DNA from 4 places in the Glutamicibacter sp. 0426 genome. Region 4 is predicted to be linked to each of the others. Evidence: riboswitches for the same ligand, from Rfam matches in the RefSeq annotation. Region 4 holds a riboswitch; each other region holds the start of a gene.
What was found. Region 4 has a riboswitch for thiamine pyrophosphate ahead of thiC (phosphomethylpyrimidine synthase ThiC). Riboswitches for the same ligand answer to the same signal wherever they lie in the genome.
Positions count from the first base shown of each region.

Region 1: another riboswitch for thiamine pyrophosphate. It lies ahead of BKX98_RS00140 (ECF transporter S component); the one in region 4 lies ahead of thiC (phosphomethylpyrimidine synthase ThiC).
Region 2: another riboswitch for thiamine pyrophosphate. It lies ahead of thiM (hydroxyethylthiazole kinase); the one in region 4 lies ahead of thiC (phosphomethylpyrimidine synthase ThiC).
Region 3: another riboswitch for thiamine pyrophosphate. It lies ahead of thiO (glycine oxidase ThiO); the one in region 4 lies ahead of thiC (phosphomethylpyrimidine synthase ThiC).

Region 1 is NZ_MPBI01000001.1:27,401-29,593, forward strand. Features, by position in the region: gene mnhG (monovalent cation/H(+) antiporter subunit G) at 1-317, shown strand, start outside; gene BKX98_RS00135 (DUF4235 domain-containing protein) at 378-620, opposite strand; TPP riboswitch at 705-825, shown strand; gene BKX98_RS00140 (ECF transporter S component) at 888-1,496, shown strand; gene BKX98_RS00145 (ATP-binding cassette domain-containing protein) at 1,493-2,193, shown strand, end outside.
Region 2 is NZ_MPBI01000003.1:543,225-545,417, forward strand. Features, by position in the region: gene thiE (thiamine phosphate synthase) at 1-283, opposite strand, end outside; gene thiM (hydroxyethylthiazole kinase) at 276-1,070, opposite strand; TPP riboswitch at 1,060-1,154, opposite strand; gene BKX98_RS10845 (GntR family transcriptional regulator) at 1,189-1,557, opposite strand; gene BKX98_RS10850 (hypothetical protein) at 1,554-2,193, opposite strand, start outside.
Region 3 is NZ_MPBI01000001.1:342,020-344,212, forward strand. Features, by position in the region: gene BKX98_RS01690 (GNAT family N-acetyltransferase) at 1-373, opposite strand, end outside; gene BKX98_RS01695 (DUF4440 domain-containing protein) at 410-823, opposite strand; TPP riboswitch at 903-1,007, shown strand; gene thiO (glycine oxidase ThiO) at 1,005-2,132, shown strand; gene thiS (sulfur carrier protein ThiS) at 2,129-2,193, shown strand, end outside.
Region 4 is NZ_MPBI01000001.1:183,585-185,777, reverse strand. Features, by position in the region: tRNA gene BKX98_RS00860 (tRNA-Met) at 1-28, opposite strand, end outside; tRNA gene BKX98_RS00855 (tRNA-Thr) at 76-147, opposite strand; tRNA gene BKX98_RS00850 (tRNA-Thr) at 700-771, shown strand; TPP riboswitch at 1,048-1,155, shown strand; gene thiC (phosphomethylpyrimidine synthase ThiC) at 1,151-2,193, shown strand, end outside.

The DNA of each region.
Region 1 (2,193 bases), 160 kb from region 4:
CCTTCCCGGACATGCTCACCCGCATGCACGCGGCCACCAAGCCGCAGGTGCTCGGCTTCCTGCTGATCTTCGCCGGGTTGGCCATCTACCTGCGCAGCTGGGCGGTCATCCCGGTCCTCGCGTTGGCTTGGGGCATGCAGCTGCTGACAGCGCCGGTTTCCGCCCACATGATCGGCCGTTCCGGCTACCGCACCAAGCACGCGGCCAAGGAAACCCTGTTCTCCGATGAGCTCAGCCTTGTGGTCAACAAGGTCAACGGCGCACCGCCCACCGGAGCAACACCGATGTCCAAGGCCGAAGCGCCAGAGGACAAGTAATGCGAAAAGAGCGGGAGCAGTTCAGCTGAACTGCTCCCGCTCTCGGCTTGCCGCCGAAGCCTATTTGGTGAACTTGGCAACAACCTTGTTGGCGCTGCGGTCGGCCACGGTCTGCATGATCGCTGCCACCAGGGCCGAGACGATCGCGAAGCCCAATGCGCGGCGGAAGGACGCTTCAGCCGCTTCCTCGGTGCCCTTGCGTGGCGCTTTGCTGCCAGTTGCCTTCAACCAAATGAAATCAACCAGCTTGCCACCGAGCATGCCCGCGCCAACGGTGATGCCGGTAGTGACAAGTTTCTGCACTTTATCCATTTTTTCCTCGCGATCAAGCTCGTGACACATCGTTCCTCTGCCCAGCATACCTGCGGTATGGTGGGGGAGCAGTAATTATTCCGACAGGGGAGCGTCAGACTTCTACGAAGTCGCAGGACGCTGAGAGTGCGATGGATCGCAGACCCTCGAACCTGCCCCGGCTAGTACCGGCGAAGGAAGTCGAGCATCTCGGATGCGGATAGGCGCAGCATGCCCTCATTCCGTGCATCCCCCCTCCTTTCCACAGGAGGACCAACAATGAACGAAACAATTTCGAAGCATCGTACCGGCTGGCGTGTCGTCGATATCGTCGTGGCATCGGTGATCGCCGTGGCTTCAGGAGTCATTTTCTGGGCATGGAGTGCCGGCTACGGCCTGTTTTCGCTGGCCTTCGCGGCTTTCCCTCCAGCCACCGCGCTGCTCACCGGCATGTGGCTGTTCCCCGCGGTGCTCGGCGCATTGATTATCCGCAAGCCTGGCGCCGCGATCTACTGCGAGCTGCTGGCCGCCGTGGTTGAAGCGCTGCTCGGCTCGCACTACGGGTTGACCGTGCTGATCTCCGGCCTGGTCCAGGGCCTGGGCGCGGAGCTGGTCTTCGCGGCATTCCGCTACCGCAAGTGGAACCTGGGCGTGGCACTTCTGGCAGGCCTGTTCTCCGGCCTGTTCGCCGGCATTACCGAGGCATACATCCTGGCCTACTACGTCGAGTACACCGCCGGGATGAAGATCTTCCACGTGATCGCCACCGGTGTTTCCGGTCTGGTCATCGCCGGGCTGCTGTCCTGGCTGGCCACGCGCGGACTGGCGAAGACCGGTGCCCTGAGCGCACTGGCGAGCCGGCGTGCACACCTGGAAACCGCAAAATGAGTTCAGTTGCCAATTCCGATGCCGCCTCGCTGACCCAGCGCGGAGCGTCAATCACCGCAACTGGTTTCGGCTGGCAGCACTCGGAGCGGCAGGAACCTGCCATCTCGGGGCTGGATCTGCAGATCCACGCCGGTGAAAAGGTGCTGCTGCTCGGTCCATCCGGTGCCGGCAAGTCGACGTTGCTGCATGCAATGGCCGGGCTGCTGGAAGCCGATGAGGATCAGCAGCTTGCCGGCCAGCTGCTGATTGATGGCAACGATGCGTTCAGCCGGAGCCACCCGGTGGGCTTGATGCAGCAGGACCCGGAAACCCAGGTCGTGCAAAGCAGGGTCGCCGATGATGTGGCCTTCGGAGCGGAGAACCTCGGGATGGATCCGGGCGTGATCCGCCAGCGGATCCCCGAAGTGCTGGACGCGGTCGGATTGGGCGCGCTGTCCTTCGACCACCGCACCCAGCAGCTCTCCGGCGGGCAGAAGCAGCGCTTGGCCCTGGCTGGCATCCTGGCCATGGAACCCGGCCTCATGCTGCTCGATGAACCGACCGCCAACGTGGACCCGCAGAGCATCGGGCCGTTGCGCGATGCGGTGCTGAACGCCGCGAAGCTATCCGGTGCCACGCTGGTTGTGGTTGAGCATCGGCTCGAAGCCTGGGCAGAGCATATGGACCGGGTTATCGTGCTGGAACCGGGCGGGGGAGT
Region 2 (2,193 bases), on a different contig from region 4:
CCGGCACATCCTTCTGCCCGATATGGATGCCGTTCACGGCTGCACCGGCAGCCCGCGCCGCGAGGTAGACGTCGATGCGGTCATTGATCAGCAACTGGGCCTTGCCCTCGGTGAGCTTGGCGGCCGCGCAGGCCAGCTCGAAGAATTCCCGGGCGGTTTCATCCTTGGCGCGCAGCTGGATCCACTGGATTCCTCCGGCGACGGCGCCTTCGATCACTTCCAGGGTGCTGCGCGGGGTGCAGCTGGCAGTATTGGCTACCAGGTAGGCTCCGTAATCATGCATGGTTCAGTTCCTCGTGCTTCAAAGTCTTAAGTTCTTCTGGATCGGTTGCGGACAGCGCATCAATGAATGCGACGGCGAAGCTGCCCGGACCTGTGCTGTTCTCCAGGGCCTTTTCAGCGGCCAGCCCGTAGAAGCCGTGGGCCGCGATGGCGGCCTCGAACGGGTCATCGTGGACCGCAATCATGCCGGCGCAGAACGCGCCCAACGCGCAGCCGCCGCCGGTGATCCGCGTCAAGCCGATGCCGTTGGTGTGCACCAGGACTGTCCGCGCGGCATCGATGATGGCATCGGACTGGCCGGAAATGGCCACCACGCAGTCATGCTGCTGGGCCAGATCGCGTCCAGCCGCCAAGGCGGCAGAGACGTCATCCAAGGCATCGACACCGCGTGAAGCCGATTGCCGTCCGGCCAGTGCCAGGATTTCCGAGGCGTTGCCGCGAATCAGGGCCGGGCGTTGCCTGGCAATGCGCCGCGCAAAATCCGTGCGCACCGGCAGGGCGCCGACCGCTACCGGATCAAGGATCCACGGGGTGCCTGCTGCGCTCGCCGATTGCACGGCTTCTTCCATGGCGGCCAGCTGCTCGGTGCTCGGAGTTCCCAGATTCACCAAGACGGCGGAAGCCGCCTTTGCGAAGGGGCCGGCCTCTCTGGGCAGATCCGTCATGGCCGGGGACGCGCCGGATGCCAGCAGGACATTGGCGGTGAAATTTGCTACGACGGTGTTGGTCAGGCAGAAAACCAAAGGTGATTGTTGCCGGTATTCTTGGGCAACTGCATGCAAAGCCATGCGACATCCCTCCGCTAGCGTGAACTAGATCAGGTTCAACGGGTCTCATCTCAGTCGGTTGTTCCGACACCCCGTGTCACTGCCATAGAGCGTACGCACAAGCGGTTCCAAGGACAAGTTACTTACGCTCGCGCCGCGCCACCAAGGCCTTGAGCGTGGCCGCATCGACCTGCTGGGCGGCTGCCAGCGCCCAGAGGTGATCCACCGCGGCCAGCAGGTCTTCGCTGGCATCCACCGGCCGAAGCCGTTCGTTGACCACTGTGCCGGCCCGCCGCCGGGAGGTGATCAGACCTTCGGCTTCCAGTTCCTTGTAGGCACGCGCTACCGTTCCGGCAGCAACGCCGAGGTCGGTGGCCAGTGCGCGCACGGTGGGCAGCTTGCTGCCTGCGGGCAATTCTCCCAGGGTGATCAGCGAGGCGATCTGCAAGCGGATCTGCTCGTAGGGTGCAGTGGCCGCCGCGAGGTCGACACTGATTTGTGTGCTCATGATGCTGCTGTCGGCTGCTGTGCACGCACCATCGCGGTACCAGGACGCTCCAGGAAAATCACCGCTGGGACAACGAAGACCAGAAGTGCAAACAGCCCCAGGCCTGCAGGGAAGCCGTAGCCAATCAGCAGCATGGCAAGCACAGCGCTGGTGGCAACGCGCATCGACCGCAGCTCCAGAACCCGCCGATACCAGATTTCTTCAGCTGGCGAGACGGCCCAGGGAATAGTCGCCCGGCGGCAGGACCAGATGAAGCCCATATGCGCCGCCGCAAGCAGCAGCAACAGCCCGATGACTAGTCCCCGGTTCGGAGGAGCGAACCCCCACAGCGTCTCCAGCGGTGGATCCAATAGCAGGTAAGCGCAGATGGCAACCAGCAAGCCAGCGGCGATGTAGGACCACAAGGGCAGGGGTGCATGATGCTTTGGTGCTGCACTCGCCTGCCGAGCCACCTTGCTGGCGTAGCCCAGATACAGCGTATTGAGCACGATGTAGAGCAATGCCGCACCGGCAAAGAGCACCAGGATCCACGTAGTTCGTTCATTGGTCGGCATCCGGAATTCCTCATCCACGGGCAGGAATGACCAGCCGATGGCAACGGCGAGCAATGCAAGGGTAGCCGTGGTGTATTGCAAT
Region 3 (2,193 bases), 160 kb from region 4:
TGCATTCGGCAACACGCTTCGATCCAGGATTGTTCGCCCGAAGACCTAGTTCCAAACGGTACAAACCGAGCTCGCCAAACAGGTGGTTCACCAAAGTAGCCACTGCGCGAGTGGCCAGAGACCTCCCGCGGTAGTCCTGGTTCATCCAATACCAAACCCATGCGTTCTGATTGGCTGGATCGACAGTATCGCAGACCAAACCGACCAGCCGGTCTCGATAGGCGATGGCCAAAGCCTGCTGCCGTTCGCCGGCCTCCATCAGGGCACGCACGTACGATGCGGCCTTTTCCGGAGTGTCGGCATCTCCTTGGCGATCCATATCGGCATTGGAGGAAAAGGCTTCGAAAACAGCTTCGGCATCCGATTGGCGCAGCCTGCGAACCGAGAAATCGTCGTCGACTAATGCGGCCTAGTTCGGTTCTGCAAAAGAAAGCTGCCGCGCAGCGGGCGTGCCCTGATGGAAGAACAGCTGCCAGCGATCCTGCTCATGGATCCACAGCGAACTGCGCTCGCTGGCGGATCCCGATAGCAACCTCCAGCGCAGAAGCACCGCTTGATCGGCAACCTGGATTGCCACGGGGCTGCCGACTTCCCGAGATCCGGAATCCCGTTCCGGCTCCTGGGCCAGCTGGGCAATGATCGACTCGCGATCGTAGACACGGCCGCTGGCACCCACTTCGGAGAACTGCGGATGCAAGTACCGTTCCAATTGCCTTCGGCTATGGCGCTGGCTGGTTTCCAAGAGCTCCTGCTCCAACGAAATGATCGTGTTGGACAACGCAGATCCCTGGGGAAGCACGCGGGGGAAGTCATGAGATGCCATGTCAACTAGTACATCACAGAAGATGACGGAGCTGCGGTTGCTCCAGTTCGACTTTATGAGCTGGATCATGCCTATAATCGCAGTACTCCGCGGGAGCCTGAATCGACCAGGCTGAGAGGGCACCGAGCCGACCGCTACACCTGATGCGGGTCATGCCGCCGTAGGAAGGATGCGTGCTCTCGTGCATGTGAATATTGTTGGCGCCGGAATCATCGGCCTGTCAGTTGCGTTCGAACTGGAATCACGGGGACATACTGCCACCCTCATCGATCCAGCACCAGGCCAAGGTGCAAGCTACGCGGCAGCCGGAATGCTGGCCCCGGCAGCTGAAACGGTCTGGGGCCATGGCCCGCTTCACGAGCTGCTTGCCGCCTCGAATGCCGCCTATCCAAAGTTCATTGAGCGCATCGAATCCGTGACCGGGCAACGCCCGGACTACCTGCAGAACTCAACCCTCGTCGTCGCGGCCGAACCGGCTGACCGCGAAGCCCTGCATGAGCTGGCCGAACTGCAAGCCTCCCTCGGCCTGTCAGCGGAAAAGCTCTTGCCCAGCCAAGCCCGCAAACTCGAACCAGCCTTGGCCGCGAATATAGCAGGCGCAGTCCTATGCCAAGATGACCACCAAGTCGACCCACGGTCAGTCGTCAAAATCCTGCTTGATCACCTGCGTGGCCGCCTGATCGAGGAGCGGGCGCAGGCGCTGGTGGGCGACGGGAGCCGAACCAACGCGGTACGCACCGCATCGGGCAAGATCCTCGAAGCGGATCAAACCATCGTGGCCACCGGACTGGGCACCATTGACGGCCTGGACCGGGTGCCGGTGCGCCCCGTCTACGGAGATATTCTCCGGATCCAGGGGCCAGCCGGTCCGCCATTGATCACCCGGACCATCCGCGGCATCGTGCACCGGGAGCCGGTGTATCTCGTGCCGAGAAAGGACGGCAGCCTCGTGCTCGGAGCCAGCGTCCGGGAAGACCGCCAGCCTGCAGTGAACATCGGAGCCATGCATTTGCTGCTGGACAATGCGCGAAAGCTCATACCCGGCATCAGCGACTGCACGCTGAACGAGGCAACTGCCCGGGCCCGTCCCGCCACTCCCGATGACCGTCCGCTGCTGGGGCGCATTGACCCGGGCCTGGTGCTTAGCACCGGATACTCCCGGCACGGAGTGCTGCTGGCTCCGCTGGGCGCAACACTCACCGCTGATCTCATTCACGGCTCTGAAACCCATCCGTTGCATCAGGCTGTGAATCCACACCGCTTCGCCACAGCAACCCAGACCACCCACCGAACGGAGCAGCACCCATGAAAAGCATTGGCATCAAGTTCAATTCCCGGGAACTGAACCTGGACGAAGGAATCACCCTTCG
Region 4 (2,193 bases):
GCGCTCTAACCAGCTGAGCTACGCCGCCACAAGTGAGAAACAATCCAGTAGAAGCCAAGAAAGCTTCTCACTCAGAGCCCCCTGCCGGAATCGATCCGGCGACCTCGTTCTTACCAAGAACGCGCTCTACCACTGAGCTAAGGGGGCAACGAGTAAATACTCTACACGCATTTCCCGGCAAAGAAAAATCGGCAAACCGATCTGGAAAGCGCCCGGGGATTTCCATAAAACTGCTAGTCAAAACGGTTTTAGCCAGACCTTGAAGACAATCAGGGACGAAGGCTGGGACAAAAAGTGTTCTGGTGACGATGCTCACTGGGTTGCCCCTCGCGGTCAATCGCCGCTTCGCTCAGGCTTACAGGATAGAGTTCCGCGCCGAATTCCCTTGAGGTAGCCGGCAAATCTTCCAACACAAATACTCCAGAAGAGAACACTCCCCCTGCCCCCCGAACTCCAGGGCCACGGGTCGTCCGGAAGGGTGCGCGACATCCGGCTGGGTGCGCGGCATCCGGTGGGTGAACTCTCCACCACGTGCGGCAACCGGAATTCAGTGGCATGAAGGCAAGCTATTGCGGGCGCAGAATCCCCCTACGTTCACCGACCTCCATTTCCGTCTTGATTAGGAACATTGTGATGTCAGCAACAAATCCCCGGCAGATTTTGCAAACCTCGAAAACCTGTGTAAAGTATTTACCTGTTGCCCCCTTAGCTCAGTGGTAGAGCGCGTTCTTGGTAAGAACGAGGTCGCCGGATCGATTCCGGCAGGGGGCTCGAAATGAGAGAAGCAATCTGGTTCCAGATTGCTTCTCTTTTCGTTTATCTACCGCTCTCAGTGCCCCATCGCGCGGCCATCGCTTCAGCCTGCGCCCGCGCTGCTTCGCCAGTTATCTGCCACGCCCTTTTCCCAGATTCCGTATTCGCGCCGCAAGAGACTGATCGCTTCCAGAAACTATCTCCTGCCGCCGGGGCCAGTGCCCGTATCCTGACTTGATGTCACTGTTCTGACCACTGGATTTGCGTTTCCTCCTCCCAAGCGTGCTAAGTTGTTCGCGACCACACGGGTGCCCTGGCAAGGGCTGAGATCGGGCTATCGCCGTCCGCGACCGTTGAACCTGTCCGGGTAATGCCGGCGAAGGAAGTGAGTTTCCAAGTGGAACAATTTGAACAGCACCCTGCCCACACCCTTGCCTACCGCGAATCTGCGGGAATTTCTGTTCCCGTCACGCAGATCCATCTGGCAGACTCCCCCAATGGAAAGCCCAACGAGCCGCTGTCGGTGTATCGCACCAGCGGACCGGGAAGCGAACCGACCCAGGGCTTGCCACCCTTCCGCGAGCGATGGGTCCGGGAGCGCGGGGATGTGGAAACCTATGCCGGCCGCGAGCGCAATCTGCACGACGACGGGCGCTCAGCGGTCCGCCGCGGCACGGCCAGCGCGGAATGGGCTGGACGTTCGGCCCCTCCGCTGCGGGCCGTTGGAGGAGCCCGCGTGACGCAAATGCACTATGCGCGCGCCGGGGTCATCACCCCGGAAATGCGCTATGTGGCGCTGCGCGAGGAATGCGATGTCGAGCTGGTGCGCAGCGAGCTCGCCGCCGGACGAGCCATCATCCCGGCAAACATCAACCATCCGGAATCCGAACCGATGATCATCGGCAAGGCGTTCCTGGTCAAGATCAATGCGAATATCGGCAACTCGGCGGTGACCAGCTCCATCGCTGAAGAGGTCTCCAAGCTCCAGTGGGCCGCCAAATGGGGTGCCGACACGGTGATGGACCTGTCCACCGGAGAGGACATTCACACCACCCGCGAATGGATCATCCGTAACTCCCCCGTGCCCATCGGCACCGTGCCGATCTACCAGGCGCTGGAGAAGGTCAATGGCGAAGCCAACAAGCTGACCTGGGAGATTTTCCGCGACACCGTCATCGAGCAGTGCGAGCAGGGCGTGGATTACATGACCATCCATGCCGGTGTGCTGCTGCGCTACATCCCGCTGACCGCCAACCGGGTCACTGGCATGGTCTCGCGCGGCGGCTCCATCATGGCCGGATGGTGCCTGGCGCACCACCAGGAGAATTTCCTCTACACCCACTTCGATGAGCTGTGCGAGATCTTCGCTCAGTACGACGTGGCCTTCTCGCTGGGCGACGGGCTGCGCCCGGGCTCCATCGCGGATGCGAACGACGCAGC